DNA from 3 places in the Zhaonella formicivorans genome. Region 3 is predicted to be linked to each of the others. Evidence: riboswitches for the same ligand, from Rfam matches in the RefSeq annotation. Region 3 holds a riboswitch; each other region holds the start of a gene.
What was found. Region 3 has a riboswitch for thiamine pyrophosphate ahead of thiC (phosphomethylpyrimidine synthase ThiC). Riboswitches for the same ligand answer to the same signal wherever they lie in the genome.
Positions count from the first base shown of each region.

Region 1: it holds a riboswitch for thiamine pyrophosphate, as region 3 does, so the genes downstream of both, thiW (energy coupling factor transporter S component ThiW) here and thiC (phosphomethylpyrimidine synthase ThiC) in region 3, are expected to answer to the same signal.
Region 2: it holds a riboswitch for thiamine pyrophosphate, as region 3 does, so the genes downstream of both, thiT (energy-coupled thiamine transporter ThiT) here and thiC (phosphomethylpyrimidine synthase ThiC) in region 3, are expected to answer to the same signal.

Region 1 covers NZ_CP085524.1:471,152-474,421, reverse strand. Annotated here, with positions in the region: gene cytX (putative hydroxymethylpyrimidine transporter CytX) at 1-27, opposite strand, end outside; gene thiD (bifunctional hydroxymethylpyrimidine kinase/phosphomethylpyrimidine kinase) at 27-827, opposite strand; gene thiW (energy coupling factor transporter S component ThiW) at 829-1,329, opposite strand; TPP riboswitch at 1,546-1,658, opposite strand; tRNA gene EYS13_RS02365 (tRNA-Leu) at 2,084-2,173, opposite strand; tRNA gene EYS13_RS02360 (tRNA-Cys) at 2,184-2,259, opposite strand; tRNA gene EYS13_RS02355 (tRNA-Gly) at 2,268-2,342, opposite strand; tRNA gene EYS13_RS02350 (tRNA-Phe) at 2,384-2,459, opposite strand; tRNA gene EYS13_RS02345 (tRNA-Asp) at 2,467-2,542, opposite strand; tRNA gene EYS13_RS02340 (tRNA-Val) at 2,546-2,621, opposite strand; gene speB (agmatinase) at 2,784-3,270, opposite strand, start outside.
Region 2 covers NZ_CP085524.1:1,944,751-1,948,020, forward strand. Annotated here, with positions in the region: gene cooS (anaerobic carbon-monoxide dehydrogenase catalytic subunit) at 1-350, opposite strand, end outside; gene thiT (energy-coupled thiamine transporter ThiT) at 913-1,443, opposite strand; TPP riboswitch at 1,492-1,605, opposite strand; gene EYS13_RS09595 (DUF4914 family protein) at 1,697-3,270, opposite strand, start outside.
Region 3 covers NZ_CP085524.1:3,012,773-3,016,042, forward strand. Annotated here, with positions in the region: gene speD (adenosylmethionine decarboxylase) at 1-728, shown strand, start outside; gene EYS13_RS14800 (pyruvoyl-dependent arginine decarboxylase) at 757-1,215, shown strand; TPP riboswitch at 1,319-1,430, shown strand; gene thiC (phosphomethylpyrimidine synthase ThiC) at 1,632-2,930, shown strand; gene purF (amidophosphoribosyltransferase) at 2,941-3,270, shown strand, end outside.

The DNA.
Region 1 (3,270 bases), 770 kb from region 3:
CAAACTGCCTTGTCCCTCTATATTCATTACAACACACCTGCTTTCTTATATAAAATATAAAAATGATTCGTGGGCCCAACTCCTTTTCCAATAGCCAAAGAATGCTCAATAGCAATCGTGATGTATTGTTTAGCCTTCTCTACTGCCTCCGGTACGGAATACCCCAGTGCCAAGTTAGAGGCAATAGCAGAGGATAAAGTGCAACCGGTGCCATGGGTATTTTTAGTATGGATCCGATGGGATTTGTAATGATGCATCTCTTTACCGTCAAAAAGCACATCAACGGCCTCTTCATCCAGATGCCCCCCCTTGACCAATACGTTACGAGGGCCCATTTGAAAAATCACTTCAGCAGCTTCTTCCATTTCTTGTATATTTCTAATCTCCATCCCTGTAATAGCCTGGGCTTCGTGAATATTAGGGGTAGCAATGACTGCTAATGGCAACAGTTCCGCAATTAAAGCTTCTTTAGCTTCCGGCTGCAAGAGATTAAAGCCGCTTTTAGAGATCATCACCGGATCCAGCACCACGTTCTTAGCCCCGAACTTCACCAGCCCATGGGCAATTGTCTTAATGGCATTTTCTTGTGAAACCATGCCGATTTTAACCGCATCTACCTGAATATCCTCAAATACCGCAGTTATCTGCTTTCCAATGATCTCCGGTTCTATATCCTGGACAGCCCACACCCCTTGGGTGTTTTGCGCCGTTACTGCAGTAATTACGCTCATGCCAAAAACACCATGGGCGGAGAAAGTTTTCAAATCAGCCTGAATCCCCGCACCGCCGCTGGAATCAGAACCCGCAATAGTTAACACTTTTTTCAACTTATACCTCTCCCTTCGTGAGCTCCTTTAATGCTTTGTTTCTTTCAAAAAGACTTAAGACCAAGTAGCCGATTATGCTTCCCCCTACCGTACTCATTAAAAAGGGAGCTACATAGAAGAAGGCGGCTACATCCTTACCCAGTAAGAGTTTAGCAATGGGGTACGCAGCAAGGGCTCCTAAAATACCCGTACCAAATATTTCGCCCAGAGCGGCCCATAAATTGCTGTGGGTACCTCGAAAGAGCAGCCCTGCCAAGAATGCCCCCAACATGCTGCCTGGAAAAGCTAGCAAAGAGCCGGTACCCAGTATATTCCTCAAAAGAGAAATGGCAAAAGCGTTGGCAACAGCATACCAGGGCCCTAAGAGTACCGCTGACAGGACATTGATGGCATGCTGCACGGGAAAAACTTTAGCTGCTCCCACAGGAATGTAGATAAGGTGGGCAGACAAGGTGCCGATAGCCACAAGCATGGCAGATAAAGTAAGGCTTTTGGTTTTCATGCAACTTCTCCTCCTCTTTACCTTTAGCGCTGCAGGCAGGGGGTGCCAGTGAACTTCATCAGTGGAAGTATTTTCCCCCCACTTATGCTGGTTAAACCAATCGGGTTCAAAACTTCCGTTGTCTTCCACTTAGATAAGCAGGAGGCTTGTGGAGTTTAGAACGGGAAACAAAAGCACGAACCCTGATTCAGGATTCGTGCTGAAGATGCGTAAATGAGATACACTAGCTGACTTTCCTCCGCTGGCATTATCCAGATCAGGTATAAGGGTTTAAGATATCATCGGATCTTTATCTCAGCCGGCCTCACCCAGCTCCCCTAGCGCTAAAAGATATTTAATTTTCTTTAAAATTATTCTAGCATAACTCTACTTAATCTTCAATATTTTTCCATAGGCGTAATCCTCATCTTTACCTCCTGGCTTTGCAAACATCAGCAGTAAGACGAATACTCCAAAAACTGTGATAAAATCCGGAACCCTCTCCTATTTCTTCCAAAATTCCTGTCATAAAAAGTTAATCTTAATATAAAATTAGAAGAAAATCCTCAATAAATAACCAATGGATGTATGATCATGTCTTTTTATAAGTTGCAAAAAAGAGGCAATCTATGCGCAGCTATGAAGATAAAACTTTGGAAAAAAGTTACTGCAGGTGCTGGAGGCTGCTCGTGTTGCCTGTGTATTACACTGACAGGATTAACCATATAAAAAAGGACTCGTGCAATTTCGTAAATCGACGAATCCCTTACATATCTGGTGCCCGGGACCGGAATCGAACCGGTACGGGATTTGAGGTCCCGCAGGATTTTAAGTCCTGTGCGTCTGCCAGTTCCGCCACCCGGGCAATATTTATTTGGAGGCGACGCCCGGATTTGAACCGGGGAATAAAGGATTTGCAGTCCTCCGCCTTAGCCACTTGGCTACGTCGCCACATAAAATGGAGCGGGAAACGAGATTCGAACTCGCGACCCTCGCCTTGGCAAGGCGATGCTCTACCACTGAGCTATTCCCGCATCAGCAAAGGCAAGGCCAAATCCCTGCCTGGTATTTTAAATGGTGCCTCAGGGCGGAATCGAACCGCCGACACGAGGATTTTCAGTCCTCTGCTCTACCAACTGAGCTACCGAGGCAAAACTATGGCGGAGCCGACGGGAATTGAACCCGCGATCTTCGGCGTGACAGGCCGACATGTTAACCGCTACACTACGGCTCCTCATGGTGGGCGATGACAGGATCGAACTGCCGACATCTTGCTTGTAAGGCAAGCGCTCTCCCAGCTGAGCTAATCGCCCTTGTTTACCGGAACAGAACTTATTTTATCTCATTCCGGCTAACTTGTCAATAATTTTTTATTCGTAATTCTACGGTAATTCTACGCACTTTGCCGTTCAGAACAGTTCCTATTATAGCATGGGCTAAAAACAAAAGTCAAACACTAACCCTTAACTGGGACCTTAAAACGCTAAGATAGCTTCCCGTACCAGTTTTGCCGCAAGCAAGGCTGTGCGCTGAGACTGATCGACCATAGGCAAAACCTCTACAATATCCATTCCCACTACCGGCAACTTGCTCATAATATTAATAGCCTTAATAATTTCCTTGGCAGTACATCCTCCCGGCTCAGGAGTGCCTGTACCCGGCGCAAATGCAGGATCAACTACGTCAATATCGATGGAAATATAGACTGGACTGCCTTTCCAATTCTCCACAACCTGCTCCAGCGGACCAAGCAGTTCATCTATAAACATGTTGGTGTGCTCCCGCGCATACTCAAACTCTTCCCTGGTTCCCGAACGAATACCAAACTGGTAAAGCTGCTTTTTGCCAAGCAGCTCCGAAGCATACCTCATTACAGTAGCATGAGATTCCACTTCACCAATATAATCACAGCGCAAATCAGCGTGGGCATCAAAATGTAAAACTGCCAAATCAGGATACTTT
Region 2 (3,270 bases), 1.1 Mb from region 3:
ATTTTGTAGGGGGTCTGTCCTAAGGCGGTTGCCTTTAAAGTCCTGATTGCTTCGTAAGCCTGGTAGGAATAAGTAGATGTACCCATGACATTGCGCAAGAGCATATCCCTCATTGCCATGGCGTTACGGTCTATGCCGCAAACCCCCAGTACCGCCTCGGCCTTATCAGAAATCCGGCAAGGGCCGTTAGTGCACAGTTGACAGCTGACCCCGGCAACACAAAAGTTGCAGCGAATTTTTTCCTGGGGCGAGAACCTGTCAAAAGTGTTTGATATTTTGTCCTCTTTCAAGCGCTCATACATTTCCTGAACGGAAGGATGTACACTGACTTTTTCCGTGGTAAATTTCATCAGATCACCTCTCTAGTTTTTTCGAGGTTAGTATTTCCACTAGCCTGCAAAAAATGCTGGAATCGGTGACAAAAAAAGAGGGAAGCTGTATGCTTCCCTCAGACCGTCGACAAAGTATTATTAGCCCTCGCACAATTGTAACCCTTGTACCGCTGCTCCAAAGACTATCGCCAAGAGCGCTGGCCTGCTCAGGCTCTATGCAAGCCTTATGCACGACCGCATAAGGGCGACTAGACTTCTGCCGGCCCTAAAGGACTGGAATTTCTATGCATTATGAAACATAATGCTAGAAATTCTGGCGCGCTCACGCTTGGCACAAGCCAAGTCTTCTTTACGTTTGACTTCCAGCGGCACGCGGTGACGCGACTTCCTATCGCTCCACCGCTCTCGCGGCGTCCGTGCCGCTCGTCCGCTTCCAGTCAAACTCTTCGCAGAGCGCTCTAAGGCTTGTCATAATGTCGCAGCTACACACAATGGATTACAATTTTTGCATTTGTCTACAAGCTGAGGGAAGCCGTAAACTCCCCTCTCCTAATCATACTTCTAAACAAGTAATAACAAGCTACATCTGCTGAGCAACAAAATTTTTCAAGGGCTTATAAAGCACTCCCACTACCACAACAGAAATCACCAATTCGGGCAACAGGTAAGCGCCGTTATACAGGATTGAATAAACCCAAGGATTCATGCCGGGAGGAGCGTAGGATGCCCAGATAATTACCCCCGAAAGCACATGGGAAACGAAGCGGCCGAAAACAGCCAAAACTACTCCGGCAAAAGCCCCGGCATAGTTTTTTCTGGCCAAGCCGGCCAACCCCAGGAGCCCGAATGCTACCACATAATCGAGTAAAATTGAGAGTATATGGTAAGAATATTTTGGTCCCAGGATAAACTGGAGCGCCCCGTAAACCGCTCCGGCAAACAAACCAGGCCCGAGTCCCCACCTGAGGGCATAAATCATCACCGGCACCATGCTCCCTGCCGTTACAGACCCCCCGTAAGGGGCTTCGAAAATTTTTACATAGCTCAAAATTTGAGCTAAAGCAATTAATACTCCTGCCTCTACCATCGCTTTAGTCGACAGTTTCCCCATAAGATACCTCCTACAAATAAAAAAATGCTGCACTGGATAATGCAGCATTGTAAGTAGCTATAGTTTCCCTACGCTGGCATTACCCAGATCAGGTTCACGGGTCGTGAGTATCAGTAGGAACTCCCTCTCAGCCGGACTCATCCAGCACCCCTCACCTATGCAGTTCTAGACATATTTTACCATAAAGCTTTGTATTCTTCAATTATATTTTTATCTTTGTCGTGTTTATCTTTGTTATCAATAATCTTAATTCTTAATTCCCATATTCACAGGGAATCAGGCTAACGTACTCATCCAGCTTGGCATCGGAAAGGCAGGCTTCGATGATCTGCCGGCCAACGGGATGCAACTCAGATGTCAGGAAATGTTGCAATTCCCGCTTAAAGAAATCAGTCAGTATTTTGGCTCCGGCTTGGTAACCTTCCTCCCCTACCTCCGGCTGCAGGTCAACCTGGAGGAACACTTTGGGCAGGTAGGTCCCGTCAATCTTCAGCGAATCCAGAGCATATCCCAAGAGAGGGCATTTGGCGGGAGTCAATTGTTCTTTCCTGAATTTGGAACTGCCGCGCCGGGCAATATACTCCCTGGCCATCCATTCAGCCATAAAGCCCACTCTAAAGACACCTATATACTGGTTGGGAATCAAAATGTACCTGGTGCTTGGTGTATCCATAATTTGCTCCAGCAGGAGATTGGCCTGGTCCACCATTTTCCCGGTGGCAAAAGGCCAGTAAGAACCTACCCCTTCGCTGGTCATGCCCTCTGTATCAGTAATGCTGGGGTTGGAATGTCCCCTGGGGGCAACCAGCCTCCACAGCCAGGCGAGGCTAGGCGGCAGTACATGGAACAAGCCGATAATGCCGTAGTTCGGATTATCCCTGGTGCTGGGCGGGGTCCTTACCCCGAAACTGCGAATGTTGACTTCCACCGGTTCATTGACAGTGTTCGGGAAAAACCTCCTAGGAACAATGACCCTGGGGTTTGGGCAGGGTTTCCCCGGTTCATCCAGGGTGTGCTCCCAGATCAAGCAGGTCGAACCCGGTGCAGCGTCAATATTTAAAAAGATCAAAGGAGCAGGCGGGTGGATAGTTAATTCCTCAATTTGGGGATCAGTACCGTACTTTTTAATATGGTCAACCCTGATAAACCAGCCCGCTTCGGCATCGGTTACAACCAGCCGCTTTTTGCCGTCCTGCAGCCCTGGAGGACATAACGCCATGTCATCGGTCACAGGCTGCAGTTCAGAGCTGTCTGAAATTTCCAGGTAATGCCTTTCCCTGGTCACAATATTTTCTCCCAGCAGCACCTTACCGTCGGCTTCCCGGTGAAACTGCTGGAGCATCTCGCTCTTACCGCCGCCGCTGGCCCCTTCATGCATTATGGTAAAAATATTTTCGTAGGGAGTGATAACTTTAACGGTGGATCCATGCAGAGTAACCCAGCCTTCTGTTTCCCCGATGTTTAACAGCACGCCGTAAATGCCTTTTTTGGCGCTTGGCCCCGGATAGAGATTATAGGAGAAAAGCTCATGGATGTTTTCTCTCCTGTTATGCACCACCACCTGCTTATTGTCGAAATGGGTGTGGCGGAAAGGCGGCGCCACACAGACGATAGCTTTCGGGGTGAATTCAGGAGGGATACGGTCGGGAGACAAAAACTCCTGTAAATCAGCCAAAGCCGCTGCAAAAAAGCCGGCATTGGCGGGAGCAACCAAAAGGGCCGGGTACCCTAAGGTTGAGCCCCCTGCCATAAAAGGCAGCACAATCAGGGGTTGCTGCTCCAGCCACTCAAAAGTTGCCGTGCGCAGCGGTTTGAAATCCTGACCGA
Region 3 (3,270 bases):
GTCCTGAACACCAAAAGGAATATATTGAATACATAGACGAGGAGTATAACGCGGACCGGTTAGTAAGCATTTTGACAGATGTGGCTAAAATCATCGGTGCCAACGTGCTCAACGTGGCCAACCAGGACTATGACCCGCAAGGGGCAAGCGTTACCATGCTGGTGGCAGAAAATGAGGTGCTGCATGAACAGCCGGTGAATGTAGTTGATAATGAGTCACCGGGACCTTCGTCGGAAGCGGTTGTGGGACATTTGGACAAAAGCCATATTACAGTCCATACTTATCCGGAAAGCCATCCCTACAAAGGCATTAGCACGTTCCGTGCTGACATAGACGTTTCCACTTGCGGCCAGATATCACCCCTTAAAGCCTTAAATTATTTAATCACCAGCTTTGAACCGGACATCGCCATTATCGATTACCGGGTCAGGGGGTTTACCCGGGATGTAAACGGCAAAAAATATTATATCGACCATAAGATTAACTCCATCCAAAACTATATGACCGGTAAAACCCGGGAACTATACCAGATGATCGATGTAAATATTTATCAGGAGAATATCTTTCATACCAAGATGATTCTTAAGGAATTCGATTTGGACCATTATTTATTCGGGACTGCCAAGAAAGAACTGCCACCGGCAGAACGGAAAAAAATCAAGCAGCGCATCAAAAAGGAAATGCTGGAAATATATTATGGTAAGAATATGCCGACAGTCAGGGGCTAATTGAAAAATGTTTCGAGGAGTTGATTATATGCTTCCAATTCCCAAAAAATTTTTTGTGACTAGCGGCTGTGCGGAAGGTGATTCTGAGTTAACTGCTTTTGACGGGGCGTTGTTAAAGGCCGGCATCGGAAACATAAATTTGCTGAAAGTCAGCAGCATCCTTCCCCCCGGTGCCCAATTTGCGCCCGGTCTTGAGTTCCCAGCGGGGGCCATGGTACCTACCGCTTATGGTACTATTGTCTGCACCGAACCGGGTACCACGATTGCGGCTGCCATAGCAGTGGGCCTATCTGAAAGTTCTTTCGGAATAATTATGGAGTTAGTAGGCAAACTTACCAGGCAAGAGGCGGAAGAGAAAATCCAAGGCATGGTTCAAGAGTCTTTTGCCATGAGAAAAATGGAATTGAAAGAAATTAAAATCTCGGCAGCAGAACATACCGTACAAAAAATAGGGTGCGCTGTGGCAGCGGCACCCATGTGGTATTAGCAGTTAAAAAACTGCTTCCACAACCTCTTACCTTTATTTGTATTTTTTGCTTGTTTTTGTATTAGATATAGGCTAAAATAAAGATAAATTTAAATAAAACTGCATCTTGCACTAGGGGAGCTGAAGAGGTCAGCTGAGATGAAGAACCGATGAATTCTTTGACCCTTGAACCTGATCTGGATAATGCCAGCGTAGGGAAGTGACGCGTATCATGTACAAATTATTTTGTACGTTGAATTGTTAGCACAAATCTCACCTGGGATTTGTGCTTTTTATTTTGGCGTTATTTCCCGGAAAATGACAACTGAATTAAGCTGGTAACCATTAACTGGGGGGGATCCTTATGTCTAACTAAGTGTTAATGTGTTCAAAGCTATTCTCTTTTTTGAATTTATCCTAAGAAAGGTGTGAAGACAATGACCCAACTGGAAGCGGCTAAAAAAGGTATTATCACGGAGGAAATGGAGAAAGCGGCCCGGTTCGAAAAGATATCTGCGGAAGAACTGCGGGAAAAAATCGCCTCAGGGGAAGCAGTATTACCCTGTAATGTAAACCACAAAGGAATTACCCCTATGGCTGTAGGGAAAGGTTTATCTACCAAGGTAAATGCTAATCTTGGTACATCCGATGCTTATCCGGAAGTAGAAAAGGAACTGGAAAAATTGCATGCAGCCATTAAGGCAGGAGCAAATTCGGTGATGGATTTAAGCACAGGAGGAGATATTGACCAGGTTAGAAAAAAGATTATTGAGGCCAGTCCTGTGATGGTTGGTTCTGTTCCAATGTATCAAGTTCTGGTGGAGAACCAGAGAAAGGGCAAAGGCATGATTGAAATGACGGCAGATGATATTTTTGCCGGCATTGAAAAACACTGTGCGGACGGTGTGGATTTTATTACCGTTCACTGCGGTGTAAATTTGGAAGTCATCGAGGAATTAAAAGAAAAGGGTAGAGTTATGGACATTGTTTCCCGGGGAGGATCTTTTATCACGGCTTGGATGTTGCATAACCAAAAACAGAACCCCTTATATGAAGAATTCGACCGGCTTTTGGAAATCGCTAAAAAGTATGATGTTACTCTAAGCCTTGGAGATGGGTTAAGGCCCGGGTGTCTGGCAGATGCTACCGATGCTCCGCAAATTCAAGAATTAATGATCCTGGGAGGACTGGTAAAAAGGGCAAGGGAAGCAGGAGTTCAAGTGATGGTAGAAGGTCCTGGCCATGTGCCTCTAGACCAAATTGAAGCCAACATGAAGCTGGAAAAGACATTATGCTATAATGCGCCTTTTTATGTGTTAGGGCCTATAGTGACCGATGTAGCACCGGGGTATGATCATATTACCTCTGCCATAGGCGGCGCTATAGCAGCTTCGTCAGGCGCTGACTTTCTCTGTTATGTGACACCGGCGGAACATCTTGGCCTGCCTACGGTGGAAGATGTGAAAGAGGGGGTAATTGCAGCCAGGATCGCAGCCCATGCCGCCGATATTGTCAAAGGTGTAAAAGGCGCCTGGGAGTGGGATCTGGAAATGGCCAAAGCCAGGAAAGGATTGGACTGGCAAAAGCAAATTGACTTATCTATGGACCCTGAAAAAGCGGCTAAAATGCGCAAAGAGAAAAATGAAGATGATCAGGAATGCTGCACCATGTGTGGCAAGTTCTGCGCCTACAAGCTGATCAGCGAATATCTGGGAACTACATTTACAGGTTGTTAAGTTTACAAAGATGAAAAAGGCTGTATTCCCTTTAGAAGAAGATAAACCCCGCGAGGAATGCGGGGTGTTCGGTATCTATGCTCCCGGTGAGGATGTTGCCCGTCATACTTACTACGGGCTCTGTGCACTCCAGCACCGGGGGCAGGAAAGCGCGGGCATAGCAGTAGCGAATGGGCATGAAATCAAAATCCACAAAAATATGGGATTGGTAACGGAAGTTTTTGCTGAAGACATCTTTAAGCAGTTGAAAGGTAACTTGGCAATTGGGCATGTGCGTTATTCCACCACCGGGGAAAGTTCAATAGCAAATGCCCAGCCCTTAATATCCCCTTATAATTCA